3 regions of the Streptomyces sp. NPDC058308 genome follow, and region 2 is predicted to be linked to each of the others. Evidence: riboswitches for the same ligand, from Rfam matches in the RefSeq annotation. Region 2 holds a riboswitch; each other region holds the start of a gene.
What was found. A riboswitch is a leader RNA that binds a small molecule or an ion and turns the genes downstream of it on or off. The one in region 2 is predicted to bind thiamine pyrophosphate.

Region 1 (9,413 bases), on a different contig from region 2:
ATGCGGGAGCTGCTGGAAAGCGGCGTCCACTTCGGTCACCAGACCCGTCGTTGGAACCCGAAGATGAAGCGCTTCATCTTCACGGAGCGCAACGGCATCTACATCATCGACCTGCTCCAGTCGCTGTCGTACATCGACCGCGCCTACGAGTTCGTCAAGGAGACCGTCGCCCACGGCGGCACGGTCATGTTCGTCGGCACGAAGAAGCAGGCGCAGGAGGCCATCGCGGAGCAGGCCACCCGCGTCGGCATGCCTTACGTCAACCAGCGCTGGCTGGGCGGCATGCTCACCAACTTCTCGACCGTCTACAAGCGCCTGCAGCGCCTGAAGGAGCTCGAGCAGATCGACTTCGAGGATGTGGCCGCGTCCGGCCTCACCAAGAAGGAGCTGCTCGTCCTCTCCCGCGAGAAGGCCAAGCTGGAGAAGACCCTCGGCGGTATCCGCGAGATGTCCAAGGTGCCCAGCGCCGTCTGGATCGTGGACACCAAGAAGGAGCACATCGCGGTCGGTGAGGCCCGGAAGCTCAACATCCCGGTCGTCGCCATCCTCGACACCAACTGTGACCCCGACGAGGTCGACTACAAGATCCCGGGCAATGACGACGCGATCCGCTCCGTCACCCTGCTCACCCGCGTGATCGCCGACGCCGTCGCCGAGGGCCTCATCGCCCGTTCCGGCGTGGCCACGGGCGACCAGAAGCCGGGCGAGAAGGCCGCCGGCGAGCCGCTCGCCGAGTGGGAGCGCGACCTGCTCGAGGGCGAGAAGAAGGCGGACTCCGAGGACGCCGCCAAGGCCGAGGAGCCGAAGGCCGCCGAGGCCGAGGCCGAGGCCGAGGTTCAGAAGTCCGCCGAGACGGAGAAGGCTGCCGACGCCGAGCAGGCCGAGGCCCCCGCCGCGGCCGCGGACGCCGAGCAGGCCTGACCTCACAGGTTCGGTAGTTGACGGCGGGGGCCCGATCGGCCCCCGCCGTTCACCCGTAGACCTCCGTAGATCTTTCAGACTTCGAGAGAGAATTTTCGATCATGGCGAACTACACCGCCGCTGACGTCAAGAAGCTCCGTGAGCTCACGGGCGCCGGCATGATGGACTGCAAGAAGGCGCTCGACGAGGCCGATGGCAGCGTCGACAAGGCCGTCGAGGCGCTCCGCATCAAGGGTCAGAAGGGCGTCGCCAAGCGCGAGGGCCGCTCTGCCGAGAACGGCGCGGTGGTCTCCCTCATCGCCGACGACAACACCTCCGGTGTCATCGTCGAGCTGAAGTGCGAGACGGACTTCGTCGCCAAGGGCGACAAGTTCCAGGCCGTGGCGAACAACCTCGCCGCCCACATCGCCAAGACGACCCCGGCCGACCTCGAGGCGCTGCTCGCGTCCGAGATCGAGGCCGGCAAGACCGTCCAGGCGTACGTCGACGAGGCCAACGCCAACCTCGGCGAGAAGATCGTCCTGGACCGCTTCGCGCAGTTCTCGGGCGCCTACGTCTCCGCGTACATGCACCGCACGATGCCCGACCTGCCCCCGCAGATCGGTGTCCTCGTCGAGCTGGACAAGGCCGACGCCGACGTCGCCAAGGGCATCGCCCAGCACATCGCCGCCTTCGCGCCGAAGTACCTCTCCCGCGAGGACGTCCCGGCCGAGGTCGTCGAGACCGAGCGTCGCGTCGCCGAGGAGACCACCCGCGCCGAGGGCAAGCCCGAGGCCGCGCTGCCGAAGATCGTCGAGGGTCGCGTCAACGGCTTCTTCAAGGAGGCCACCCTCCTCGGCCAGCCGTACGCGCTGGACAACAAGAAGTCGGTCGAGAAGGTTCTCGCCGAGGCCGGTGTCACCCTGAAGCGCTTCTCGCGCATCAAGGTCGGCATCTGAGTCCGTACCGCGATCGACGGTAGACCCCGCTAGGGTCGACAGCGGTCGCCCGCGCACGGTCCTCGTGCGCGATGTACGACCGCAGGATCTGACGAGGAGGCCGCTGCCGAGCATGGGATGCGAACGACACCCCACCGGCAGTGGCCTTCTTCGCATGTGTGCCAAGTAAGAGAAGCGAGAACCACATGACCACCAAGGCCGACTCGAAGAGTGACGACGACAAAGTTGCCGGACGCTTCCTGCTGAAGCTCTCCGGCGAGGCGTTCGCCGGTGGAGGCGGCCTCGGGGTCGATCCTGACGTGGTGCACGCCATCGCCCGCGAGATCGCGGCTGTCGTCCGTGACGGCGCGCAGATCGCCGTCGTCATCGGCGGCGGCAACTTCTTCCGCGGCGCCGAGCTCCAGCAGCGGGGCATGGACCGGGCCCGCTCCGACTACATGGGCATGCTCGGCACGGTCATGAACTGCCTCGCCCTCCAGGACTTCCTGGAGAAGGAGGGCATCGAGTGCCGCGTCCAGACCGCCATCACCATGGGGCAGGTCGCGGAGCCGTACATCCCGCTGCGCGCCGTGCGGCACCTGGAGAAGGGCCGCGTGGTCATCTTCGGCGCAGGCATGGGCATGCCGTACTTCTCCACTGACACCACCGCCGCGCAGCGCGCCCTGGAGATCGACGCCGAGGCGCTCCTCATGGGCAAGAACGGCGTGGACGGGGTCTACGACTCCGACCCCAGGACCAACCCCGACGCGGTGAAGTACGACGCGCTCGGCTACGGCGAGGTCATCACCCAGGACCTGAAGGTCGCCGACATGACCGCGATCACGCTGTGCCGGGACAACAAACTGTCCATCCTCGTCTTCGAGCTGCTCTCCGAAGGCAATATCGCCCGGGCGGTCAAGGGTGAGAAGATCGGCACACTCGTGGGCGACCAGGGAAACCGGGCCTGACCTCCGGGACCTGGACCAGCCTCAAGGGACGTATACGAGACGGCCTTTGAGGGGATGGACAAAGCCCTGCCGGTCGGACACCGTGCAGGAAAGACACGCGACGCAGCCGGCCGCCCTGTGCTGGCCGGGCCTACTCAAGACACGCAGGAGCAAGTGGTGATCGAAGAGACCCTCCTCGAGGCCGAGGAGAAGATGGAGAAGGCCGTCGTGGTCGCCAAGGAGGACTTCGCCGCGATCCGCACCGGCCGTGCGCACCCGGCGATGTTCAACAAGATCGTGGCTGACTACTACGGCGCCCTTACGCCGATCAACCAGCTGGCCTCGTTCTCGGTGCCCGAGCCGCGGATGGCCGTGGTGACCCCGTTCGACAAGAGCGCGCTGCGCAACATCGAGCAGGCGATCCGGGACTCCGACCTCGGCGTCAACCCGAGCAATGACGGCAATATCATCCGTGTGACGTTCCCTGAGCTGACCCAGGACCGCCGCAAGGAGTACATCAAGGTCGCCAAGACCAAGGCCGAGGACTCCAAGATCTCGATCCGGTCGATCCGTCGCAAGGCCAAGGAGGCCCTCGACAAGGCGATCAAGGACGGTGACATCGGAGAGGACGAGGGCCGCCGCGGCGAGAAGGAGCTCGACGACACCACCGCCAAGTACGTCGCCCAGGTGGACGAGCTGCTCAAGCACAAGGAAGCCGAGCTGCTCGAAGTCTGAGTCTCGAGTCCGAGGAATCAGGGAACCGATCCGTGAACGACTCTTCCTGGGGGGCGCCGCCCAGAGCCGGGTATTGGGGGCCGCCCGACCACGGACCTGGTCAGGGGGCGACCCCGCCAGGTCCCGCGTACGATGCGCAGGACGCGCTGTTTCCGTCTGAGACGCAGCCCATGCCCATCGTGCCCGACGTACCCGTGAACGGCGGAGACCAGGACGACGACCGGGGGGCCACTCCGATGGGCGGCCCCCTGTTCCGTGACGAGCCTCCGCAGGAGCCCATGCCCAGCGCACCTCAGCCGCAGCCCGCCCCGGTGGCACCGCAGAAGAAGAGCGCGGGCCGCGATCTCGGTGCGGCCATAGGAGTCGGTGTGGGACTCGGCGCGCTGATCATCGCGTCGCTCTTCATCGTGAAGGCCGTCTTCATCGGCGTCATAGCGGTCGCGGTCGTGGTCGGCCTCTGGGAGCTCACCTCGCGGCTCGAGGAGCGCAAGAGCATCAAGGCGCCGCTCGTGCCGCTCGCGGTGGGCGGCGCGGCGATGGTCGTCGCCGGGTACGTGCGCGGGCCCGAGGGCGCGTGGGTCGCGATGGCCCTCACCGCGCTCGCGGTCCTCGTCTGGCGCATGACCGAGCCCCCTGAGGGCTATCTGAAGGACGTCACGGCGGGGGTCTTCGCCGCCTTCTACGTCCCGTTCCTCGCCACGTTCGTGGCGCTGATGCTCACCGCGGACGACGGTCCGAAGCGGGTGCTCACCTTCCTGCTCCTGACCGTCGTCAGCGACACCGGTGCGTACGCGATCGGCTGGCGCTTCGGCAAGCACAAGCTGGCGCCGCGCATCAGCCCCGGCAAGACCCGCGAGGGCCTGGTCGGCGCGGTCACCTTCGCGATGGCCGCGGGCGCGCTGTGCCTGCAGTTCCTGATCGACGACGGCGCGTGGTGGCAGGGTCTGGTGATCGGCTTCGCGGTCGCGGTGAGCGCCACGCTCGGCGACCTCGGCGAGTCGATGATCAAGCGGGACCTCGGCATCAAGGACATGGGCACGCTGCTGCCGGGACACGGCGGCATCATGGACCGCCTCGACTCGCTGCTGCCGACGGCGCCGGTGGTCTGGCTGCTGCTCGTGCTCTTCGTCGGATCGGGATGAGCGTTCCGGCGTACACCGTCTGACCTGCGCATATGTACGTGAGGGGTTCGTTGTCCACAGGGCGGCGAGCCCCTTGTCGTATGTCTGCGACACTGGAAGGACCATGCCTGTACCCGGAGAACTCACCTTCGTCGCGCCCCGCGGAGCCAAGAAGCCCCCGCGGCACCTCGCCGACCTCTCGCCCGCCGAGCGCAAGGAAGCCGTCGCCGCCATCGGCGAGAAGCCCTTCCGCGCCAAGCAGCTCTCGCAGCACTACTTCGCGCGGTACGCGCACGACCCGGCGGAGTGGACCGACATTCCCGCCAGCGCGCGCGAGAAGCTCCGTGAGGCGCTGCTGCCCGACCTGATGTCCGTGGTGCGGCACATCAGCTGTGACGACGACACGACGCGCAAGACGCTCTGGCGGCTCTTCGACGGGACGCTGGTCGAGTCGGTGCTGATGCGGTATCCGGACCGGGTCACCATGTGCATCAGCTCCCAGGCGGGCTGCGGCATGAACTGCCCGTTCTGCGCCACCGGCCAGGCCGGCCTCGACCGGAACCTGTCGACGGGCGAGATCGTGCACCAGATCGTCGACGGGATGCGCGCGCTCAGGGACGGTGAGATCCCGGGCGGGCCCGCGCGGCTCTCCAACATCGTCTTCATGGGCATGGGCGAGCCGCTGGCCAACTACAACCGCGTGACCGGCGCCATCCGCCGCCTCACCGACCCGGAGCCGGACGGCCTCGGCCTGTCGCAGCGCGGGATCACGGTGTCGACGGTGGGGCTCGTGCCCGCCATCCACCGGTTCTCCGACGAGGGCTTCAAGTGCCGGCTCGCGATCTCGCTGCACGCCCCGGACGACGAGCTCCGCGACACCCTCGTACCGGTGAACACCCGGTGGCAGGTGCGCGAGGTGCTCGACGCGGGCTGGGAGTACGCGGCCAAGTCGGGCCGCCGCCTCTCCATCGAGTACGCGCTGATCCGCGACATCAACGACCAGGCATGGCGTGGTGACCGGCTCGGGCGGCTGCTCAAGAACAAGCCGGTGCACGTGAACCTGATCCCACTGAACCCGACGCCGGGCTCGAAGTGGACCGCGTCGCGCCCCGAGGACGAGAAGGCGTTCGTGGCGGCCATCGCCGCCCACGGTGTGCCGGTCACGATCCGGGACACCCGGGGCCAGGAGATCGACGGAGCGTGCGGCCAGCTCGCCGCGGCCGAGAGGTAGTCTGACGGGCGTGCGGGCGTACGCCTCGTACACACATCTGCATATTTCCGACAGGGGAGCGCCACAGCGCTGAGAGTGCGGCACCTTGGACAGGTGGGCCGCAGACCCTCTGAACCTCGCCCGGGTCATTCCGGGTAGGGAGTTCGGGCACGACTCAAGCTGTAGCGCCCTGCCCGCGGCCACCTGGCCGGCGGGCAGGGCCGCGTCTCTTCCTGGACACCCAGGAGGAAGTTTCAGTGAGCACCACCAAGAAGGTCACGTTCACCGCGCTGGCGGCGGGCCTCGGGCTCGTCGCCGTCTCAGGGTGCGGCAGTTCCGACGGCGGTTCAGGGACGTCCGGCTCCAAGAGCGTGACGCTCGTCAGCCATGACTCCTTCAACGTCTCCAAGGACGTGCTGAAGGATTTCGAGAAGCGCTCCGGGTACCAGGTCCACGTCCTCAAGGACGGCGACGCGGGCGCCGCGGTGAACAAGGCGATCCTCTCCAAGGACAACCCGCAGGGCGACGTCTTCTTCGGCGTCGACAACACGCTCCTGTCGCGGGCGCTCGACAACGGCCTCTTCCAGTCGTACGAGGCCAAGGGCTCGGCGCAGATCAAGCCGGAGTTCCGCGTCGACCAGGACAAGCACCGGGTGACGCCCGTGGACAGCGGCGACATCTGCGTGAACTACGACAAGAAGTACTTCGCCGACAAGAAGCTGGCGCCGCCGAAGTCCTTCGAGGACCTGACCAAGCCCGCCTACAAGGACCTGCTGGTCACCGAGAACACCTCGACCTCGTCGCCCGGCCTCGGCTTCCTGCTCGGCACCGCCGCGAAGTACGGCGACAAGGGCTGGGAGAGCTACTGGAAGAAGCTCAAGGCGAATGGCGTGAAGGTCGTCGACGGCTGGGAGCAGGCCTACAACGAGGAGTTCTCCGGGTCTGCCGGAGGCAAGAAGGCCAAGGGCGACCGGCCTCTCGTCGTCTCGTACGCCTCCTCGCCACCCGTCGAGGTGCTCTTCGGCAAGCCGCAGCCGAAACAGGCGCCGACCGGCGTCGCGACCGGCACCTGCTTCCGCCAGGTCGAGTACGCGGGCCTGCTGAGCAACGCCAAGAACACCAAGGGCGGCAAGGCGCTCCTGGACTTCCTCGCGGGCAAGGAGTTCCAGGAGGACATGCCGCTGAACATGTTCGTGAACCCGGTGCGCGAGGGTACGAAGCTGCCCGAGCTGTTCACGGAGCACGGCGTGCGCGTCGACAAGCCGCAGACCATGGACCCGAAGAAGATCGCCGACAACCGCGAGCCGTGGATCAAGTCGTGGACCTCGCTCGTACTGAAGTAACGAAGTCCCGCTCCCGCGCGGGCTTCAGCCGGGGGAGCGCGGCGCGGCTGGGTCTGATGGCCGGGCCCGTCGCGTTCTTCGCGCTCTTCTTCGCCTATCCGGTCTCGGCGATCGTCGCGCGCGGGCTGCACATCGACGGCGTCTGGCAGTTCGGGCGGATCACGGAGGTGCTCGGGGAGTCCGACATCCGGCACGTGCTGTGGTTCACCACCTGGCAGGCGCTCGCGTCGACCGCGCTGACGCTGCTGATCGCGCTCCCCGGCGCGTACGTCTTCGCGCGCTTCGACTTCCCCGGCAAGCAGGCGCTGCGGGCCGTCGTCACCGTGCCGTTCGTGCTGCCCACGGTCGTCGTCGGGACCGCCTTCCTCGCGCTGATCGGGCGGGGCGGACTCTTCGACGAGCTGTGGGGCGTGCGCCTGGACACCACCGTCTGGGCGATCCTGCTCGCGCACGTCTTCTTCAACTACGCGGTCGTCGTCCGCACGGTCGGCGGGCTCTGGTCGCAGCTCGACCCGCGGCAGGAGGAGGCCGCGCGGATGCTCGGCGCCTCGCGCTGGACGGCGTGGCGGACGGTGACGCTGCCCGCGCTCGGGCCGGCGGTGGCCGCTGCCGCGCTCATGGTGTTCCTCTTCACCTTCACCTCCTTCGGCGTCGTGCAGATCCTCGGCGGACCCGCGTACTCCACCCTCGAAGTGGAGATCTACCGGCAGACCGCCCAGCTGCTCGATCTGCCGACGGCCGCCGTCCTGACGATCGTGCAGTTCGTGGCGGTGGGGCTGATCCTCGCCGTGCACGCGTGGACGGCGAGGCGGCGCGAGAGCGCACTGAAGCTCGTGGACGCGTCGGCCGTCGCGCGGCGACCGCGCGGCGCCGGGCAGTGGACGCTGCTCGGACTCGTCATGGCGACGGTCGCCCTGCTGATCCTGTTGCCGCTCGGGGTGCTGATCCAGCGCTCCTTCGACGGTCCCGACGGCTTCGGCCTCACCTACTACAAGGAGCTGACCTCGGCGGACGGCGGCGCCTTCCTCGTGCCGCCGATCGAGGCGGTCCGCAACTCCCTGGAGTACGCGGTCGTGGCCACCGCCATCGCGGTCGTCATCGGAGGGCTCGCGGCCGCCGCGCTCACGCGCCGTGCCGGGCGCCTCGTCCGGGGCTTCGACGCGCTGCTCATGCTGCCGCTCGGGGTCTCCGCGGTGACCGTGGGCTTCGGTTTCCTGATCACCCTGGACAAGCCGCCGCTCGACCTCCGGGCCACCTGGATCCTGGTACCGCTGGCTCAGGCGCTGGTCGGCGTGCCCTTCGTCGTACGCACCATGCTGCCCGTCCTGCGCGCGGTGGACGGGCGCCTTCGCGAGGCCGCCGCGGTGCTCGGGGCGTCGCCGCTGCGGGCGTGGCGGGAGGTCGACCTGCCGATGGTGCGGCGGGCGCTGCTGATCGCCGCCGGGTTCGCCTTCGCCGTGTCGCTCGGCGAGTTCGGGGCGACCGTCTTCATCGCGCGGCCGGACAACCCGACGCTGCCGGTCGCCGTGGCGCGGCTGCTCGGCCGGGCCGGGGACCTCAACTACGGCCAGGCGATGGCCCTTTCGACGATACTCATGGTGGTGTGCGCGGTGTCGCTGTTGCTCCTGGAACGCGTTCGGACGAGCCGTACCACGGGAGAGTTCTGATGACGGACGCCTTGCTGAGCCTGCGGGAGGCGACGGTACGTTTCGGGGCGCGGGCCGCGCTCGACGCCGTCGGCCTCGAGGTCGAGGAGCACGAGATCGTCTGCGTGCTCGGGCCGAGCGGCAGCGGCAAGTCGACGCTGTTGCGGGTGGTCGCCGGGCTCCAGGGGCTCGACGGCGGGGAAGTCCTCCTCGGCGGGCGCGACCAGCGCGGGGTGCCCGCGCACAAGCGGGGCGTGGGCCTGATGTTCCAGGATCACCAGCTCTTCCCGCAGCGCGACGTGGCGGGGAACGTCGCGTTCGGGCTGCGCATGCACGGCGCGTCGCGGGCCGAACAGGCCGACCGCGTCGCCGAGTTGCTGGAGCTCGTCGGGCTGCCGAACGCGCAGCGGCGCGCGGTGGCCTCGCTCTCGGGCGGCGAGCAGCAGCGGGTCGCCCTCGCGCGTGCGCTGGCCCCGCGGCCCCGCCTCCTGATGCTCGACGAGCCGCTCGGTCAGCTCGACCGCTCGCTGCGGGAACGTCTGGTCGTCGAACTGCGGGAACTCTTCGACGAGT
Region 2 (9,413 bases):
GGCGAGCGCCTGGGCGCGGCGCTTCACCTCCGTGCCGCGATTCTCGCTCAGAGCCTGCGCGGGGGTGCCGGGCAGGGTCGGGTCGGGGGTGAAGAGCCACTCGATCATCTCTTCGTCGGAGAAACCGTCGTCCCTCAGGAGCGTCAGGGTCCCGGCGAGGCCCTTGACGACCTTGTCGCCGTCGATGAAGGCGGCCGGCACCTGCAGCGCGCGGTTCTCACCACGGCGTACGGCGATCAGCGTGCCCTCCTTCACCAGCTGGCGCACGCGGGTCACCTCGACATCGAACATTTCTGCGATGTCGGGGAGGTGCAGCCAGGCGGGGACGAGAGCATCGGTCTTTGCGTCAATCTCGGTCACAGGTCCAGCGTATCTCTGGCCGGGGGCCTTGGGTGGCGTGGGCTTCGGGGGCCTGGTGTGGTGCGGGTGCGGGTCTGTGGGGGCTGGGCGCGCCGTTCCCCGCGCCCCTTTCGTGCAGTTCCCCGCGCCCCTGGGTGGGCCGGGGCGGCCTCGGACTGGAGGCTGGGGCGCGATCGGGTGGGGTGTTCGGGCTTTCTGGGTGACTGCGGGTCTGTGGGGGCTGGGCGCGCCGTTCCTCGCGCCCCTTTCGCGCAGTTCCCCGCGCCCCTTCACGCCGTTCCCCGTGCCCCCTTCGCGCAGTTCCCCGCGCCTTGAGAGAGCGGGCCGGGGCGTTACAGGGCTGCTTTTTTCAAGGGGATGGAGGGGTCCGATGTCAGGGCCGGGTCCAGGGGGGAACGGGATTCGATCAGTTTGCGGCCCTGGGCCAGGTCCCGGGGGCGGCCCACCGCCAGGACCGCCACCAGGGCGCCCTCGCGGAGCCAGCAGACCGACCAGGCCATGCCCGTCGGGTCGCCCCGCCAGACCATCCGGTCCGCCGCCGCGTGATGGCCCGCGTACTGCACGAAGCGGCCGAACTGCTCCGACCAGAAGTACGGCACCGGGTCATAGGCCGCCGGTGTCTCGCCGATGATGTTCGCCGCCACCGTGCGCGGGCCCTGGAGGGCGTTGTCCCAGTGGTGGACGAGGAGGCGCTCTCCGTACCTTCCCGAAGGGAAGGAGGCGCAGTCGCCGACCGCGTACACGTCGGGCGCCGACGTGCGCAGCAGTTCGTCGGTCACGACCTCACGGTGCGCGCCGATCTCGATGCCGGAGCCGGTCAGCCACTCCGTCGCGGGCCGTGCCCCGATGCCGACGACGACGGCGCCCGCGGGCACCCGCGTCCCGTCCGAGAGGACCACCGCGTCCGCCTCGACGCGCGCCACGCGCGCGTGGGTGCGCAGGACCGCTCCGGAGTCCGCGTACCAGCTCGCCATGGGCGCCGCGACCTCCGCGGGCAGCGTCCCCGCGAGCGGCCGCTCCGCCGCCTCGACCACGGTGACGGCGCACCCCGCCTCGCGCGCGGCCGTCGCGAACTCCGCGCCGATCCAGCCCGCCCCGACGACCACGACGTCGTGCTGCTCGGCGAGGACCGGGCGCAGCCGCTCCGCGTCGTCCAGGGTGCGCAGGAGGTGGACGCCGGGTACGCCTTCGGTGCCCGGCAGCCCGATCGGCTCGGCGCCGGTCGCGAGGACCAGGTCGTCGTACGCGACGGGGCCCGTCGCGGTGTCCAGCTCGTGGTCGGCGGGGCGCACCCCGGTGACCGCGCGGCCCAGGACCAGCTCGATGCCGAGCGCCTCGAAGTCGATGTCGAAGGCGGAGCCCTCCGCCTTGCCGAGCAGCACCGCCTTGGACAGCGGCGGCCTGTCGTACGGCTGGTGCGGCTCCGCCCCGACGACGGTGACCGCGCCGGTGAACCCCTGCTCGCGCAGGGCCACCGCGGTCTGCACCCCGGCCATGCCCGCTCCGACGATGACGACGCGCCGCGCCGCCTGCCGCTCTTTCCCGGTCTGCCTCTGCTGCTCGCTCACCCGATCACTGTAGGGCGGCGGGCGGGGACGGTCTCAGACGGATACGAGGAGATCTCTGACACACCGTCACTGCCCGTACCCGGACAGCTCCCCTACTGCCACGCGGAGCGACGGGCTAGGGTGGCCGGTGCAGAGCACTCGCGGGAGCCCGGACGCACCGGGCTGAGAGGGAGGCTGGGACGGCCTCCGACCGTACGAACCTGATCCGGGTCATGCCGGCGAAGGGAGGGGCTGGACGCCCATGCATCCACGTACGACATCGCCTACGAAAGCACCACCGGGCACCTCTGACGTGCTGGTCGTCGGAGGCGGCATCATCGGCCTGGTCACGGCCTGGCGGACCGCGCAGCGCGGGCTCTCCGTGACGGTCGTGGACCCCGAACCGGGCGGCGGCGCCGCCCAGGTCGCGGCGGGCATGCTGGCCGCCGTCACCGAACTCCACTACGGCGAGCAGGCGTTGCTCGGCATCAACCTCGAATCCGCCCGCCGCTACCCCGCTTTCGCCGCGGAGCTGACCGAGGCGAGCGGGCACGGCCTCGGCTACCGCGCGTCCGGCACGCTCGCCGTCGCGCTCGACTCCGACGACCGCGCCCACCTGCGCGAGCTGCACGACCTGCAGCGCCGTTCGGGGCTCGACTCCCAGTGGCTGAGCGGCCGCGAGTGCCGCCGTCTCGAGCCGATGCTCGCGCCGGGCGTACGCGGCGGGCTGCGGGTCGACGGCGATCACCAGATCGACCCGCGCAGGCTCGCGGCGGCGCTCGTGGTGGCCTGCGAGCGGGTCGGCGTGGTCCTCCACCGCGCCTGGGCCGAGCGCCTCTCGGTGGCGGGCGACCGGGCCCGCGGAGTCGTCCTCGCGGACGGCACCGAGCTGGGCGCGGCGCAGACCGTGCTCGCGGCGGGCAGCCTCAGCGGGCGCCTCGCGGGCGTCCCCGGCGGCGTCCTGCCGCCCGTGCGGCCCGTCAAGGGGCAGGTCCTGCGGCTGACGGTGCCGAAGGCGTACGCGCCGTTCCTGAGCCGCACCGTGCGGGCCGTGGTGCGGGGCAGCCACGTCTACCTCGTCCCGCGCGAGAACGGCGAGCTCGTCGTCGGCGCGACCAGCGAGGAGCTCGGCTGGGACACCACGGTCACCGCGGGCGGCGTGTACGAACTCCTGCGGGACGCGCACGAGCTCGTGCCCGGCATCACGGAGCTGCCGCTGACCGAGACCTGCGCGGGGCTGCGGCCCGGCTCGCCCGACAACGCGCCGCTGCTCGGACCGACCCGGCTCCCCGGGCTCCAGCTGGCCACCGGCCACTACCGCAACGGCGTCCTCCTGACGCCCCTCACCGGCGATGTCATGGCGCACGCCCTGACCACCGGTGAACTGCCGGACGAGGCGCGCCCGTTCACCCCGCGCCGCTTCGACGGCGCCGCCCCCGCACCCGTCTCGCCCCGCCCGCAGTCCTTCACGGAGCAGCCCGTATGAGCACGCCTTTCGCCGTTTCCGTCAATGGAGAAGCACGCGATGTGGCCTCGGGCACCACGCTCGAAGCCCTCGTGGCCACCCTCTCCGCGGCGCACTCCGGTGTCGCCGCCGCCGTCAACGAAACCGTCGTCCCGCGCGCGCGGTGGTCCGCCACCGTGCTCGCCGAGGGCGACCGCGTCGAAGTACTCACCGCAGTCCAGGGAGGCTGAACCATGGCAGACGACCCCTTCGTCATCGGCGGGCTCACCTTCTCCTCGCGCCTGATCATGGGTACGGGCGGTGCGCCGAGCCTCGACATCCTGGAGCGGGCCCTCGTCGCGTCCGGCACGGAGCTGACCACGGTCGCGATGCGCCGCCTCGACCCGGGTGTGCAGGGTTCCGTGCTCAGCGTCCTCGACCGGCTCGGCATCCGCGTCCTGCCGAACACGGCGGGCTGTTTCACCGCGGGTGAGGCCGTCCTCACCGCCCGGCTCGCGCGCGAGGCGCTCGGCACGGATCTGGTGAAGCTGGAGGTGATCGCCGACGAGCGCACCCTGCTGCCCGATCCGGTGGAGCTCCTGGACGCCGCCGAGGTCCTGGTGGACGACGGCTTCACGGTCCTTCCGTACACGAACGACGACCCGGTGCTCGCGCGCAGGCTTCAGGATGTGGGCTGCGCTGCGATCATGCCGCTGGGCTCGCCCATCGGCTCCGGTCTCGGCATCCGCAATCCGCACAACTTCCAGCTGATCGTGGAGCACGCGCGCGTGCCGGTGATCCTCGACGCGGGCGCGGGCACGGCGTCCGACGCGGCGATCGCGATGGAGCTGGGCTGCGCGGGTGTGATGCTCGCCTCCGCGGTGACGCGGGCGCAGGAGCCGGTCCTGATGGCGGAGGCCATGCGGCACGGGGTCGAGGCGGGGCGCCTGGCGCACCGGGCCGGGCGGATCCCGCGCCGGCACTTCGCGGAGGCGTCCTCTCCTGCGGAGGGCATGGCGCGGCTCGATCCGGAGAGGCCCGCGTTCTGACGTCCTCGCCGGGGCAGGGGGGCTCTGTTCGCTCGCGGCTGCCCGCCGGTGGGGGCTTGGCGCGCAGTTCCCCGCGCCCCTGACGGGGCGCCTCGGCCCGTCGCCTGTCACAGCTCGGCTGCAGTCCAGCCGTGGGGAGGACCGGCCGGGACGCGGTGTCGGTGGCGGCTCGTAGACTCCCTGCGTGGACACGACCCTTCAGGACCCGCTCGTCGGGCAGCTGCTCGACGGCCGTTACCGGATCGACGGACGCATCGCGGTCGGCGGGATGGCCACGGTCTACAGGGCCGTGGACACCCGCCTCGACCGCGTGCTCGCCCTCAAGGTGATGCACCCGACGCTGGCGGCCGACGCCTCGTTCGTCGACCGCTTCATCCGCGAGGCCAAGTCGGTGGCCCGCCTCTCGCACCCGAACGTGGTCGGCGTCTTCGACCAGGGCACGGACGGGTCGTACGTGTATCTCGCGATGGAGTACATCGCGGGCTGCACCCTGCGCGACGTGCTGCGCGAGCGCGGCGCGCTGCAGCCGCGGGCGGCGCTGGACATCCTGGAGCCGGTCCTCGCCGCGCTCGGCGCCGCGCACCGCGCGGGCTTCGTGCACCGTGACATGAAGCCCGAGAACGTCCTCATAGGGGACGACGGCCGGGTGAAGGTCGCCGACTTCGGGCTCGTCCGCGCGGTGGACACGGTCACGAACACGACCGGCACCGTGCTCGGCACCGTCTCCTACCTCGCCCCCGAGCAGATCGAGCACGGCACGTCGGACACCCGCGTGGACGTGTACGCCTGCGGGGTCGTGCTCTACGAAATGCTGACCGGCGCCAAGCCGCACTCTGGTGACTCCCCCGCCCAGGTCCTCTACCAGCACCTCAACGAGGACGTGCCGCCCCCGTCGGCGGCCGTCCCCGGCCTTGCCTTCGCGCTCGACGAGGTGGTCGCCGCCGCCACCGCGCGCCACCCCGACGTCCGCCCGTACGACGCTGTGGCGCTCCTCGCGCAGCTCAGGGAGGCACGGGCCGCCCTGACCGAGGAGCAGCTCGACGCGGTGCCGCCGCAAGCCCACACGGCGGTGCACGACAACGCCGAGGACCGTACGAGCGTGATCCCGCGCGCGGCGCGCTCCGTCCAGCTCCCGCTGCCCGCGGACGACAGCCGGGGCGGACCGGGCGGCCAGGACGCGCTGAACCGCACCAGCGTCCTCGCGACCCCGCCGCCGGGCCCGCCCACCGCCGCCCCTGCCTCCCGCGGGCGCTTCGACCCGCGCCGCCGCATGATCGCGGTGATAGCCGCCGTCGTGCTCGTCCTGGGTCTCGGCACCGGCATCTGGTACATCAATTCCGGCCAGTTCACGAAGGTCCCGCCGCTCCTGGCGAAGACCGAGGCGCAGGCGAAGCAGCGGCTCGACGACGCCGGGCTCGACGTGAAGAACATCGAGCGTAAGTACAGCGACACGGACAAGCGCGGCACGGTCATGGACAGCGACCCCGCGGTGGGCGAGCGCATCCGGCAGAACGGCAAGGTGACGCTGACCGTCTCGCTGGGCCCGGAGACCGTCAAGGTCCCGAACGTCAAGAACATCCCGCTGGCCACGGCCGAGAAGGAGCTCAAGAACTCCGGGCTCGCGCCGGGCATGGTCACCAAGAGCTTCAGCGAGGACGTCAAGAAGGGCGCCGTGATCAGCACGGACCCGCGGGCCGGCTTCACCCGCAAGGCGGGCTCGGCCGTCGCCCTGGTCGTCAGCAAGGGCCGTCGTCCAGGTCCCCGACGTGACGGGCGAGTCCGAGGCCGACGCCACCGCCGAGCTGGAGGAGGAGGGGCTCAAGGTCGAGATCGCCACGCAGCGGGTCTACTCCGACGAGGACAAGGGCGACGTCGCCGAGCAGTCCCCCGGCCAGGACAAGACGCTCGCCGAGGGCGACACCGTCACCCTGACGATCTCCAAGGGCCAGCCGATGGTCGTGGTCCCGGACGTGACCGGGATGAACGTCGACGACGCCAAGGACAAGCTGGAGGGGGCGGGCTTCGACGTGGACGAGGACCGCGGCCTCCTGGGCATCTTCGGCGACACCGTGAAGAAGCAGTCGGTGGACGGCGGCGACAAGGCGCCGAAGAAGTCGACGATCACCATCACGATCCGCTGAGCCGCACGTCCGGGGCCCGGCGGGCCCCGGACCGCCGACGGAGCATCGCCGCGCGCATGCCACCCTGGAGGGCGTGAGCAGCAACAAGTCCCTCAGCGCAGTGTCCCGCAACCCCGTCGGCGGACACGTCCCCGTGGCCGGCGGCCTCGCCACCGTCGGCCTCTCGTACGCCCGTGAGCTCGGCGCCGAGGCCGTCCAGGTCTTCGTCGCCAACCCCCGCGGCTGGGCCACTCCGCCCGGCAACCCGAAGCAGGACGAGGAGTTCCGCGCGGCCTGCGCGGCCGAGCGGATCCCCGCGTACGTCCACGCGCCCTACCTCATCAACTTCGGCTCGCACACCGAGGCCACCGTCGAGAAGTCCGTCGACTCACTGCGCCACTCGCTGCGCAGGGCCCGGGCGATCGGCGCGCTCGGCGTCGTCGTGCACACGGGTTCGGCGACCGGCGGCCGGGACCGCGCGCTCGCCCTGAAGCAGGTGCGCGACCGCATGCTGCCGCTGCTCGACGAGCTGACGCACGACGACGACCCCTTCCTCCTCCTGGAGTCGACCGCGGGCCAGGGCGCCTCGCTCTGCTCCCGCACCTGGGACTTCGGGCCGTACTTCGAGGCGCTGGACGCCCACCCCAAGCTCGGCGTCTGCCTGGACACCTGCCACATCTACGCGGCGGGCCACGACCTGACCGGCCCGGGCGGCATGAAGCAGACCCTCGACCTCCTCGTCGACACGGTCGGCGAGGGCCGCCTGAAGCTCGTGCACGCCAACGACTCCAAGGACGTCGTCGGCGCCCACAAGGACCGCCACGAGAACATCGGCACCGGCCACATCGGCGCGGACCCCTTCCGCGAACTGATGCTGCACCCCGCCACGGAGGGCGTACCGCTGGTGATCGAGACGCCCGGCGGCAAGGAGGGGCACGCCGCCGACGTGGCACGCCTGAAGGAGCTCAGGAGCCTCTGAAGCCGAGACGCGTCTAGAGCTCGGGGCCGTCCCCGGGCTCCTCCTGGTAGGAGTAGCGCTGCTCCTGCCAGGGGTCGCCGAGGTTGTGGTAGCCGCGCTCCTCCCAGAAGCCGCGGCGGTCGGCCGTCATGTACTCGATGCCGCGGACCCATTTGGGGCCCTTCCAGGCGTACAGGTGGGGCACGACGAGCCGCAGCGGGAAACCGTGCTCCGCGGTGAGCAGTTCGCCGCCTTTGTGGGTGGCGAAAATCGTGCGGTCGGAGGCGAAGTCCGACAGGCGCAGATTCGAGCTGAAGCCGTACTCGGCCCAGACCATCACGTGCGTGGTCTCCGGCGCGGGCGGGGCGATCTCCAGGAGCGTACGGGCCGCGACCCCGCCCCACTCGGCGCCCAGCATGCTGAACTTCGTGACGCAGTGCAGGTCCGCGACCACCGTCTCGTACGGCAGGGCGGAGAACTCCTCGTGGGTCCAGCAGTGTTTCGCGCCGTCGGCGGTGGCGCCGAAGACCCTGAACTCCCAGCGCTCGGGACGGAACTTCGGCACGGGGCCGTAGTGCGTGACCGGCCAGCCGCGCTGCAGCCGCTGACCCGGCGGAAGCTCCGGCTCCGCCGCCTGTCGAGATGCGCGTTCCGCCGGCTGACCCATGGCTCCATCCTGACAGACCCGGGACGGTGGACGTGACCAGCCGTAACCCAGGGGGCGCTGATTGGGGCAACTCCTACTAAGCGTGCACTTACTGGACGGCCTCCGAACACCGGTGCAAGGATGCGCGTCACCTGCCCAGTAACCCGTGTGGAAGGAGCCTCTGCGATGCAGGGCGACCCCGAGGTCATCGAATTTCTCAACGAGCAGCTGACCGCCGAACTCACGGCGATCAACCAGTACTTTCTCCACGCCAAGATGCAGGAAAACTTCGGCTGGACGAAGCTCGCGAAGTACACCCGGTCCGAGTCCTTCGACGAGATGAAGCACGCGGAGGTGCTGACCGACCGGATTCTGTTCCTCGACGGTCTGCCCAACTACCAGCGGCTCTTCCACGTCCGGGTCGGCCAGACGGTCACCGAGATGTTCCAGGCCGACCGCCAGGTCGAGGTGGAGGCGATCGACCGCCTCAAGCGCGGTATCGAGGTGATGCGCGCCAAGGGAGACATCACGTCCGCGAATATCTTCGAGTCGATCCTCGAGGACGAGGAGCACCACATCGACTATCTGGACACCCAGCTCGAACTGGTCGAGAAGCTGGGTGAGGCGCTCTACATCGCGCAGCTCATCGAGCAGCCGGAGAGCTGAGAGCTAGGCGGCTTCGGGGAGATCCGCGTCGGCGGCCAGCGCCACGGCGGGTTCACCCTGGTCCACCAGCTCTCGGCGCGGGCACGCGCCCCGGCCGAGGAGTGCCTGGATGCGCCGCACGCACGAACCACAGTCCGTGCCGGCCTTGCAGGCCGACGCTATCTGGCGGGGGGTGCAGGCCCCGTCCGCCGCGTGCTTCTTCACCTGCGCCTCGGTGACCCCGAAACAGTTGCAGACGTACACGCGGTTCACCTCCCGGACAGGACTTATCGGTGGCGCCGTACCGATTGATCGGTGAGGCTAACCTAACCTTACCCGTGACGGCGGGGACACAAAAGCCCCGGATACGCCGGTGGGGCGCGGATCACACGGATCCGCGCCCCACACGTGCGTACAGCCGGAGAACCTACTGGTCGCGGTACATCTCGGCGACCAGGAACGCCAGGTCGAGCGACTGGCTGCGGTTGAGCCGCGGGTCGCAGGCCGTCTCGTAGCGCTGGTGCAGGTCGTCGACGAAGATCTCGTCGCCGCCGCCCACGCACTCGGTGACGTCGTCACCGGTGAGCTCGACGTGGATGCCGCCCGGGTGCGTGCCGAGGGCCTTGTGGACCTCGAAGAAGCCC
Region 3 (9,413 bases), on a different contig from region 2:
TGTAGGTGGGGATCCCCTCAAGCTCGGCGCGCAGCCTCGGGTTCGTCTCGCTCACCGCAGTCCTCCTCGTAGCCAGTCACAACCAGTTCGAATACTGCTTACCTTATGAGGATTCGACGCCCCTGCGAATGGGCTTCCGGCATCTCCTCCACGGAGACCGCGCGAAGGTCTGCGTGGCGGTCTGCGCGGAGGCTCCGCGGAGGTCTCCGCAGACGTACGGCGAGGTCCTCCGAAGGCGTACAGGACGACAGGGGCGCCCCGTGCTCCCCCGTGCGCCGGTGGCTCGCTCCGTGGCGCGCGTCCCTCGTGAAGGTGAGTTGAGACCTCTTCGAGATCTGGCCCCTTTGGCAGGCCCATGCGCGACGATCAGGGGCAGCTACCCATCAAGCCCGCCAACTCCCTTGCATTCCATGGTCATTGACCCGCTTGCGCCATGCAGAAACGTGCCTGTCAACGCGTGAATATGCGCCCCTGCTACCCACCCTCATGAGCCCTACTATCGGCTCGCCATGACAGCAGCAGGGAAGCATCAGGTGAGCCGAGCGGAGACCGCACGCCGGGGCAACCGGCAAAGTCGAGCGGGGATCAGAGACGTCGCCGCAGCCGCCGGTGTCTCCATCACGACTGTCTCCGACGCCCTCAACGGCAAGGGAAGGCTGCCCGACGCCACCCGACGCCACGTCCGCGAAGTCGCAGAGCGGCTGGGCTACCGCCCGTCCGCGGCGGCCCGCACCCTCCGTACCGGCAAGTCAGGCCTCATCGGCCTGACCGTGACGACGTACGGGGATGAACCTTTCACCTTCACCGAATTCGCCTACTTCGCCGAGATGGCCAGAGCCGCCACCTCGGCCGCACTCGCCAGGGGCTACGCCCTGGTGATCCTCCCCGCCACCTCCCGCCGCAGCCCCGTCGACGTGTGGTCGAACGTCGCACTCGACGGAACCGTCGTCGTCGACCCCTCCGACCACGATCCCGTGGTCAGCGAACTAGTCCGGCAGGGCCTTCCGGTGGTCTCCGACGGCCGCCCGGCGGGGTCGCTCCCGGTCACCGCCTGGGTCGACAACGACCACGAGGCGGCGGTCCTGGAGATCCTCGACCACCTCGCGGCCGCCGGCGCCCGCCGGATCGGCCTCCTCACCGGCACCACCACGGACACGTACACCCACCTCTCCACCACCGCGTATCTGCGCTGGTGCGAGCGCGTCGGACAGGACCCGGTCTACGAGTCCTACCCCGCGCACGACCCGTGCGCGGGCGCCGTCGCCGCCGACCGGCTGCTCGCCAGGCCCGACCGGCCCGACGCCGTCTACGGTCTCTTCGACCCCAACGGCACCGACCTGCTCGCCGCCGCCCGGCGGTACGGCCTGCGCGTCCCCGACGACCTGCTGCTCGTCTGCTGCAGCGAGTCCACGGTGTACGCCACCACCGAACCGCCCATCACCACGCTCTCCCTCAAACCCCGGCGCATCGGCACGGCCGTCGTACAGCTCCTCATCGACGCCATCGAGGGCCTCGACACGGGCCGGCCCATCCAGCAGGTGATACCGACCGAACTGATCGTGCGCACCTCGTCCGAGCGACGTCCACCGCGCACGACGGTCAGCCCGCCCCGCTCGCCCGGGCACGGCTGACCGCTCCCGCCCGAGCGCCCGGCCCCGGGCGGAGGTCGGCTTCCTCCCCGCAACCAGCGGGGAAACCTCTGCCCAATTCGGGAGAAAACCTCGACGAACCGGGGTCCGGGACCGATTCACCACCCCTGGTGCACCACACAGCGGGAGCCGCATTCCTATGATGGGCGGACGACACCGCGGGCCGCTGCGACCAAGCAGTCCGATCTCGGTGCAGATGCGGCGCAATGGTGGTGGAGGGGTCGATGACTCAGGGGGCCGGTCAGGGACCCGATGTGCGGACGGCGACGCTGCGCGACTTCCGCGTACCGGCGTACGTCCATGAGACGACCGGACCCGCCCCGGCGAGCCCCGGAGCGCCCGGCGAACCGCCGGAGGAGGGCTACACCCCCACCCAGCGCGATCTGCCCGTCATCAACCGGGGCGACACGGTCCAGGTGCAGGTCATGCCGGAGCCTCCGCAGCCGCGGGCGGGCGAGGAATTCGGTCCGCTGTTCGTCGTGGGCGACGTGCACGGCTATCTGGACGAGCTCGTCGCGGCCCTGCATGAGCAGGGGCTCGTCGACGACGAGGGCAACTGGTCCGCGGGCAACGCGCGCCTGTGGTTCCTCGGCGACTTCACCGACCGCGGACCCGACGGCATCGGCGTCATCGACCTGGTGATGCGGCTCTCCGCCGAAGCGGCCGCCGCCGGCGGCTACTGCAAGGCGCTCATGGGCAACCACGAGCTGCTCCTGCTCGGCGCCAAGCGGTTCGGCGACACCCCCGTCAACTCCGGCGCGGGCACCGCCACCTTCCAGGCCGCCTGGCTGCTCAACGGCGGGCAGAAGACCGACATGGAGCGCCTGGAGGACCACCACCTGCAGTGGATGGCCCGACTGGACGCGATGGAGGAGGCCGACGGCCACCTGCTCGTGCACTCCGACACGACCGCCTATCTGGATTACGGCGACTCGATCGAGGCGGTGAACGACACCATCCGGGAGACCCTGACGCGCAATGACGCCGACGAGTGCTGGGACCTCTTCCGCAAGTTCACCAAGCGCTTCGCCTTCCGCGACGAGTCCGGCCCCTCGGCCGTCCGCGAACTCCTCGATGTCTACGGCGGCACACGCATCGTCCACGGTCACAGCCCCATCCCCTACCTCCTGGGCGACGTCGGCTCCGAGGACGAGTCGGACGGCGGCGGCCCCGTCATCGAGGGTCCGCACGTCTACGCCGACGGCCTGGCCATCGCCATGGACGGCGGAGTGACCATGGCCGGAAAGCTACTGGTCTGCCAACTCCCCCTGACTGACTGAGCGTTCTTCGGGCAGGCGCTCCTCTACACGATCACGCTGGCCAGGGGGGCAATTTCCGGAAACCCCCTGTCACCGCATGCGGTCACGGCTCTACCATCGGCTTATCCGTAGCAGGCTCCCCTCCGTTTCTGCCCAACGGCTCGCAGCCATGCGAGCCTCAGCCCTACGGAGCATCGGGGGATGCACATGAACAGCGCTCCACACCTGCTCAACGAGGACCGCCCCGAGTACGAGCGGATCCTCGATGAGGCGCTGCGCAACGCACCTGATCGTCCTGAACTCGCCGCAGTGGGCCAGCGGCTCAACACCGAACAACTGCGCACCATGGCCCTGAACGCGACAGCACTGATCACGGCCTCGGCCGCGGCCGAGTACGCGCACTACGTGAAGGTTCGCGAGGAGTTGCGCGAACCTCGACCGACGTCCACAACAATCCGTGAAGGGAACGGACAGAGCGCCGCGGAGTCGGGCTCCGGCGGCATCAGCCTCGCCACCACGATGGGCGAGGTGGCGGAACCAGTGGCCGCGGGAGCCGGGGCGATCGCCGTCGTCGCGGTCCTCGCACCCGTCCTCGCGGGCACGGCCGCGATGATATTCCTGCTCGTCGGCTACATCCTGAAGATGCTCACCCCTGAGCCCGCCTTCGCGGACACCCTGCTCACCGCGGGGTGGCTGTTCGGCGCGCTCACCGCCGGGGGCATCCTGGTCGCCGCGGTCGGTCTGCTCCTGACCGCCCTGCGCAACGGCTCCACCTCGCTCCAGGCAGAACTGCACGGTGAGCACTGCGAGGAGGTGTCCCGCGCCAGGGAAGACTGGGGCCGGGCGCTCCTGGAGCGCGGCGTCGTGCCGTTCCTGCGGGAGGCCCTGACGGACCCGGGCGGAGCTCCCGCCGCCCGTACGCCGTCGCCGGGCGCCGGGGGATCCGGGGCGAACGGCAGCCGCATGCCCCAACTCGGCTATCACAGGCCGGGGTTCAGCAGCCCGGACGGCGGCCCTGCCGCGGGACCGCGCCCGAGCTACTCCAGCCCGGACTTCTCCAGCCCCGACTTCGGCGGGCCCGACCACAAGCCGGAGTAGTGGGGCCGGGGACGGGCACGGGGCAAGACCGTGCACAGGTACGCAGGGGCCGGACCGGTGTTCGGCCAGGTCAGAGCGTGTGACCTGGCCGAACACCGGCAGGACGAGGCGCGAGGCAGGGCAGTGACCGGCTGGTTGCCGGTGTGCTGCCCTGCTCCCGCGTGCCGTCGGCCGTTGAAACGGCCTCGGAGCCGACCGGGGAGGCCGCGGGTACGGCTCAGTCGGCGATCGGCAGATAGACCCGGTTGCCCGCCGCGGCGAACTCCTTGGACTTCTGCTCCATGCCCGCCTCGATGTCGTCCTGCTCCAGGTCACCGCCGTGCTGACGCCGGATGTCCTGCGAGATCTTCATGCTGCAGAACTTCGGCCCGCACATCGAGCAGAAGTGCGCCGTCTTCGCGGGCTCGGCCGGCAGCGTCTCGTCGTGGAACTCCCGTGCCGTGACCGGGTCGAGAGCCAGATTGAACTGGTCCTCCCAGCGGAACTCGAAGCGCGCGTCCGAGAGCGCGTCGTCCCAGTCCTGCGCGCCCGGGTGCCCCTTGGCCAGGTCCGCCGCGTGCGCCGCGATCTTGTACGTGATGACGCCGGTCTTCACGTCGTCGCGGTTGGGCAGGCCCAGGTGCTCCTTGGGCGTGACGTAGCAGAGCATGGCAGTACCCCACCAGCCGATCATCGCGGCGCCGATGCCGGAGGTGATGTGGTCGTAGGCCGGGGCGATGTCCGTGGTCAGCGGGCCGAGCGTGTAGAACGGCGCCTCCTCGCAGATCTCCTGCTGGAGGTCGATGTTCTCCTTGATCTTGTGCATCGGGACGTGACCGGGGCCCTCGATCATCGTCTGTACGTTGTGACGCTTGGCGATCGTGTTGAGTTCCCCGAGCGTCCTCAACTCGGCGAACTGCGCCTCGTCGTTGGCGTCCGCGATCGAGCCGGGCCGCAGGCCGTCGCCGAGCGAGTACGTCACGTCGTACGCCGCGAGGATCTCGCAGAGCTCCTCGAAGTGCTCGTAGAGGAAGCTCTCCTTGTGGTGCGCGAGACACCAGGCGGCCATGATCGAGCCGCCGCGCGAGACGATGCCGGTCTTGCGGCGCGCGGTGAGCGGGACGTACGGAAGGCGCACGCCCGCGTGCACCGTCATGTAGTCCACGCCTTGCTCGGCCTGCTCGATGACCGTGTCCTTGTAGATCTCCCAGGTCAACTCCTCGGCCTTGCCGTCGACCTTCTCCAGGGCCTGGTAGAGCGGCACGGTGCCGATCGGCACGGGGGAGTTGCGCAGCACCCACTCGCGGGTGGTGTGGATGTTGCGGCCGGTGGACAGGTCCATGACCGTGTCGGCGCCCCACTTGGTCGCCCACGTCATCTTGTCCACCTCCTCCTCGATGGACGAGGTCACCGCGGAGTTGCCGATGTTGGCGTTGACCTTCACCAGGAACTTCTTGCCGATGATCATCGGCTCGATCTCCGGGTGGTTGACGTTGGCGGGGATCACCGCACGGCCCGCGGCGACCTCCGCGCGCACGACCTCGGGGTCGAGGTTCTCGCGGATCCCGATGAACTCCATCTCGGGGGTGATCTCGCCGCGGCGGGCGTACGCGAGCTGCGTCACCGCCTGCCCCGCGCGCCCCCTGCGCGGCTGTCGCGGACGGCCCGGGAAGACCGCGTCGAGGTTCTTCAGGCCGCCGCGGGGCGAGGTGTGCTTGATGCCGTCGTCCTCGGGACGGGGCGGGCGGCCGGTGTACTCCTCGGTGTCGCCGCGGGCGATGATCCAGTTCTCCCGCAGCGGCGGCAGACCGCGGCGGACGTCGGTCTGGGCCGACGGGTCGGTGTAAGGGCCTGAGGTGTCGTACAGCGTGACAGCCTTGCCGTTGGTGAGGTGCACCTGGCGGACCGGCACGCGCAGGTCGGGGCGCGAACCCTCGACATACGCCTTGTGCCAGCCGATGGACTTCCCAGCCTCGTCAGCCGCGACGGTGTTCTCGTCGCTGCCGGAGGCAGGCGTGCGTGCGTCCGATGTGGTCATGAGACCTACTCCCTACGCCGGCATTACCCGGTAACAGGTTCGGCGGTCGACGCAGCGGATCCCGTACGGCTCGTGCACGATCGTGCCGGTTCGTACGGAGGTCAGCGCCCTCTCAGCCCGGTGCTCCGAGCTCCCGCGATTGCAAAGGTGGCTCCACGCTAGCGTCATCTCGGGCGCGCTGAACAGAGGGCCCCCTCCGTTCTTGCGATGATCGGGCAGTGACCACCACAGAGCCGCCGCTTCCGCCGCCCTCTCGTCCCCCGTCGCAACCGCCGGGTCCGACCCCGCCGTCGGACGGGACCGGACATGGAGGTCATGGGCACGGGGGCCACGGACACTCGCACAGTCACGGCCCCGCAGCGCCCGTCTCCAAGCACCTGCGCAAGGTCATTGCCGCGGTACTGATTCCCTTCGCCGCCGCGGTCGCCGTAGGCCTGCTGGTGCTGTGGCCGGGTGGCACACCGGGCCACGAGCGCACCGGCGTCGGATTCGACCGGCAGACCCAGGCGGCGAAGGTCACGAAGGTGCAGGAACTGCCCTGCAAGGACCTCAGCCCCTCCCAGACCCCGCCGAACGGCGACACCTCCACCGCCGAGGGTCAGTCCGCCCAGTCCCGGGCGGCGGGCACCTGCAAACGCGCGACGGTCGAGGTCAGCAGCGGCAAGGACGAGGGCCGCACCTTCACCGAGATCATCCAGCCGGACTCGCCCCGGCAACTGCGGCAGGGCCAGCAGGTGGTGGTCGCCTACGAGCCCAAGGCCCCCGAGGGTCTGCAGTACTCCGTCACCGACGTGAACCGCAAGTTCCCGATGGCACTGCTCGCCGGAATCTTCGCCCTCGCCGTCGTCGTGGTGGGACGGCTGCGCGGTGTGATGGCCCTGGTCGCGCTCGCCATCAGCTTCATGGTGCTCACGTTCTTCATCCTGCCGGCGATCCTGCAGGGCTCGAATCCGCTGGTCGTGGCGGTGATCGGGGCGAGCGCCATCATGCTGATCGCGCTCTATCTGTGCCACGGCCTCACGGCCCGCACATCGGTCGCGGTACTCGGCACGCTTATCTCCCTCCTGCTGATCGGCCTGCTCGGCTCGGTCTTCATCGGCTGGGCCTCCCTGACCGGCAACACGGACGACAACACCGGCCTCATCCATGGCCTGTACCCGTCCATCGACATGAGCGGCCTGCTGCTCGCGGGCGTCATCATCGGCTCGCTCGGTGTGCTCGACGACGTAACGGTCACGCAGACCTCCGCGGTCTGGGAACTGCACCAGGCCAACCCGACGATGGGTTGGCGCGGCCTGTACCGCGCGGGCATCCGCATCGGCCGCGACCACATCGCCTCGGTCGTCAACACCCTCGTCCTCGCCTACGCGGGCGCCGCGCTGCCCCTCCTGCTGCTCTTCTCGATCGCGCAGTCCAGCGTGGGCACGGTGGCCAACAGCGAGTTGGTCGCCGAGGAGATCGTGCGCACTCTGATCGGCTCGATCGGCCTGGTCGCCTCGGTGCCGGTGACGACCGCGCTGGCCGCCCTGGTCGTCTCGGCGGACCGCACGATCGGATCTCCGCCGCCCCCTCCCGGTACGGGACGCCCCACCGGCACGGGCGCCACCGCTACCGGCCCCGCGCGCCCCTCCCACGGCGGAAAGGGGCGGCGCCGCAAACGGTGACCGCTCCCGGCGCCACTAAATGCACCAAAATGCCACCCTCATCCGTCCCTTGACGACAGCAGGTCAGCCCGCGTTCTGCTCCTCCGCGAGGATCCGGTCGAGCGCCTCGTCGAGGTGGGTGTCGAAGTCGGCGAGCGACCGCTCCTGCCCGAGCGGCACCAGCCTGTCCGTACGGTCGAGGAAGGCGAGCAGCGGCGGGATGCCCACCCGGAACAGCGCCTGGTCCGCGCCGACCTGAAGCCTGATCAGCGCCTCGTCGAGCAGCCCGGAATCGGTCGGCTCGACCCGCACGTCCCCCTCCCCGGACGGACTCCCCACCCCGTCGATCAGCAACTCCCGCCCAAAGGTCCAGGTCACCGGGGCGTCCCCCGGCAGATGGAACGTCAGCTGCACGGCATAGGGGTCGTCGATCTCGTAACGCAGCTCCACCGGGATGCGAAACGACAGCTCCTCGGAAACAAGGAAGCTCATCATGACCTCTGCCTGAACCGTCTCGCCCATCGCGCCTACCCCGTCACGTAGCTCTCGAGGAGCCAGGGACCAACTCCCTGGCACCCTTGGCATCTTGCTCAACGTGCGCACCAGATCACAAGGAGTGAGTTTTCAGATGCTGATAGAGAAGGCGAGTGTCCCTAGTAGCTTTCCGAGTTCACGCTGCAAACGCTGGGCCGCGGGCAGCAGCCGATCGGCTTGGTAGGCGGGTACAGAAATGGCCATGGTCGCGGCGGTGTCACCCACTGTGATCGGAATCGCCGCGCAGACCGTACCGAGCGCGTACTCCTGACGCTCCACGACGGGCCGCATCCGCTCCATCGCGTCGAGCCGCCGCATGAAGGTGCGGTCGTCCCGGACCGAATAGCGAGTGATCGACTGGACCGGATAGCGGTCGAGGTGGTCCAGCCGGGCCTCACTGTCGAGTTGACCCAGCAGACACTGCCCGATCGCGTGGGCGTGCCCCGTCTCCCGGAAGTCCGCCCACTCCTCGACGGCAGGGTTGCCCGGGGTGTCCGAGACGGCGACGAGATCGATCTCGCCCTCGCGGTAGACCGCGAAATACACGGGGACCCCGATGGTGTCGCGCCAGTGCGCCAAGGTCTCCTCGATGGCGCCGCGCCGATTCTGCTGCGCCCCGCTGCTGCCCAGCCGCTCGGCCGCCTCGCCGAGCACGAACACACCTTTCTCTCTGCGGAGATAGCCCTCGTGGGTCAGGGTGCGCAGCAGGTGGTACGCGGTGGGGAGGGCAAGCCCCGCCTCCCGCGCCAACTGCTTCGCGGGCGCCCCGCCTTGATGCGCGGCGGCGGCTTCCAGCAGTCGCATCGCCCGCTGTACGGAACCGATGAGGGTCGGCCCGACGGCCGCGGTGGATGTGTCGGCCGGTGCAGGGGTGGCGTCAATCGCTGAGGTGGTGGCGTCGACCGCAGCCAAGGTTCACTCCCGAAGCGCGTGAGGGGTCCGCCCGTGCCCGCAGGAGCGAGGGAAGGGCAGTGCACGTGCACCCGTCCACGGAGGGTCGACCTCCGCGTCGGATTCCGGACTCTAATCCTTGGCCACCGCTCTACGGCTCCGCACGGGAAAACTTCCCCCTGCCGAGGGAACCGTTGCGAAAACTCACCACTGTGTGGTCACCGGTTTCCGGTCCGCGGTCACCAGTCGGTACGGGACGAAGAGGAGCCGGATATGAACTTCCGTACGACATAGATGAGTCCACCGACCAAAGCTACGAATA

Region 1: another riboswitch for thiamine pyrophosphate. It lies ahead of ACFVYL_RS17050 (thiamine ABC transporter substrate binding subunit); the one in region 2 lies ahead of thiO (glycine oxidase ThiO).
Region 3: another riboswitch for thiamine pyrophosphate. It lies ahead of thiC (phosphomethylpyrimidine synthase ThiC); the one in region 2 lies ahead of thiO (glycine oxidase ThiO).

What each region holds. Positions count from the first base shown of each region.
Region 1 covers NZ_JBHVZA010000011.1:66,981-76,393, reverse strand. Annotated here, with positions in the region: gene rpsB (30S ribosomal protein S2) at 1-921, shown strand, start outside; gene tsf (translation elongation factor Ts) at 1,023-1,859, shown strand; gene pyrH (UMP kinase) at 2,045-2,806, shown strand; gene frr (ribosome recycling factor) at 2,963-3,520, shown strand; gene ACFVYL_RS17060 (phosphatidate cytidylyltransferase) at 3,553-4,662, shown strand; gene rlmN (23S rRNA (adenine(2503)-C(2))-methyltransferase RlmN) at 4,766-5,872, shown strand; TPP riboswitch at 5,915-6,031, shown strand; gene ACFVYL_RS17050 (thiamine ABC transporter substrate binding subunit) at 6,109-7,194, shown strand; gene ACFVYL_RS17045 (ABC transporter permease) at 7,170-8,861, shown strand; gene ACFVYL_RS17040 (ABC transporter ATP-binding protein) at 8,861-9,413, shown strand, end outside.
Region 2 covers NZ_JBHVZA010000002.1:396,139-405,551, forward strand. Annotated here, with positions in the region: gene ACFVYL_RS04380 (Rv2175c family DNA-binding protein) at 1-360, opposite strand, end outside; gene ACFVYL_RS04385 (NAD(P)/FAD-dependent oxidoreductase) at 693-1,856, opposite strand; TPP riboswitch at 2,059-2,172, shown strand; gene thiO (glycine oxidase ThiO) at 2,170-3,393, shown strand; gene thiS (sulfur carrier protein ThiS) at 3,390-3,602, shown strand; gene ACFVYL_RS04400 (thiazole synthase) at 3,606-4,400, shown strand; partial or broken gene pknB (Stk1 family PASTA domain-containing Ser/Thr kinase) at 4,585-6,541, shown strand; gene ACFVYL_RS04410 (deoxyribonuclease IV) at 6,615-7,499, shown strand; gene ACFVYL_RS04415 (sulfite oxidase-like oxidoreductase) at 7,513-8,145, opposite strand; gene bfr (bacterioferritin) at 8,311-8,790, shown strand; gene ACFVYL_RS04425 (bacterioferritin-associated ferredoxin) at 8,794-9,042, opposite strand; gene ACFVYL_RS04430 (class II 3-deoxy-7-phosphoheptulonate synthase) at 9,197-9,413, opposite strand, start outside.
Region 3 covers NZ_JBHVZA010000010.1:96,293-105,705, forward strand. Annotated here, with positions in the region: gene hisC (histidinol-phosphate transaminase) at 1-55, opposite strand, end outside; gene ACFVYL_RS16015 (LacI family DNA-binding transcriptional regulator) at 510-1,631, shown strand; gene ACFVYL_RS16020 (metallophosphoesterase) at 1,874-2,929, shown strand; gene ACFVYL_RS16025 (hypothetical protein) at 3,110-4,006, shown strand; gene thiC (phosphomethylpyrimidine synthase ThiC) at 4,224-6,023, opposite strand; TPP riboswitch at 6,016-6,170, opposite strand; gene ACFVYL_RS16035 (YibE/F family protein) at 6,242-7,687, shown strand; gene ACFVYL_RS16040 (SsgA family sporulation/cell division regulator) at 7,751-8,188, opposite strand; gene ACFVYL_RS16045 (IclR family transcriptional regulator) at 8,291-9,004, opposite strand; gene ACFVYL_RS16050 (DUF5326 family protein) at 9,331-9,413, opposite strand, start outside.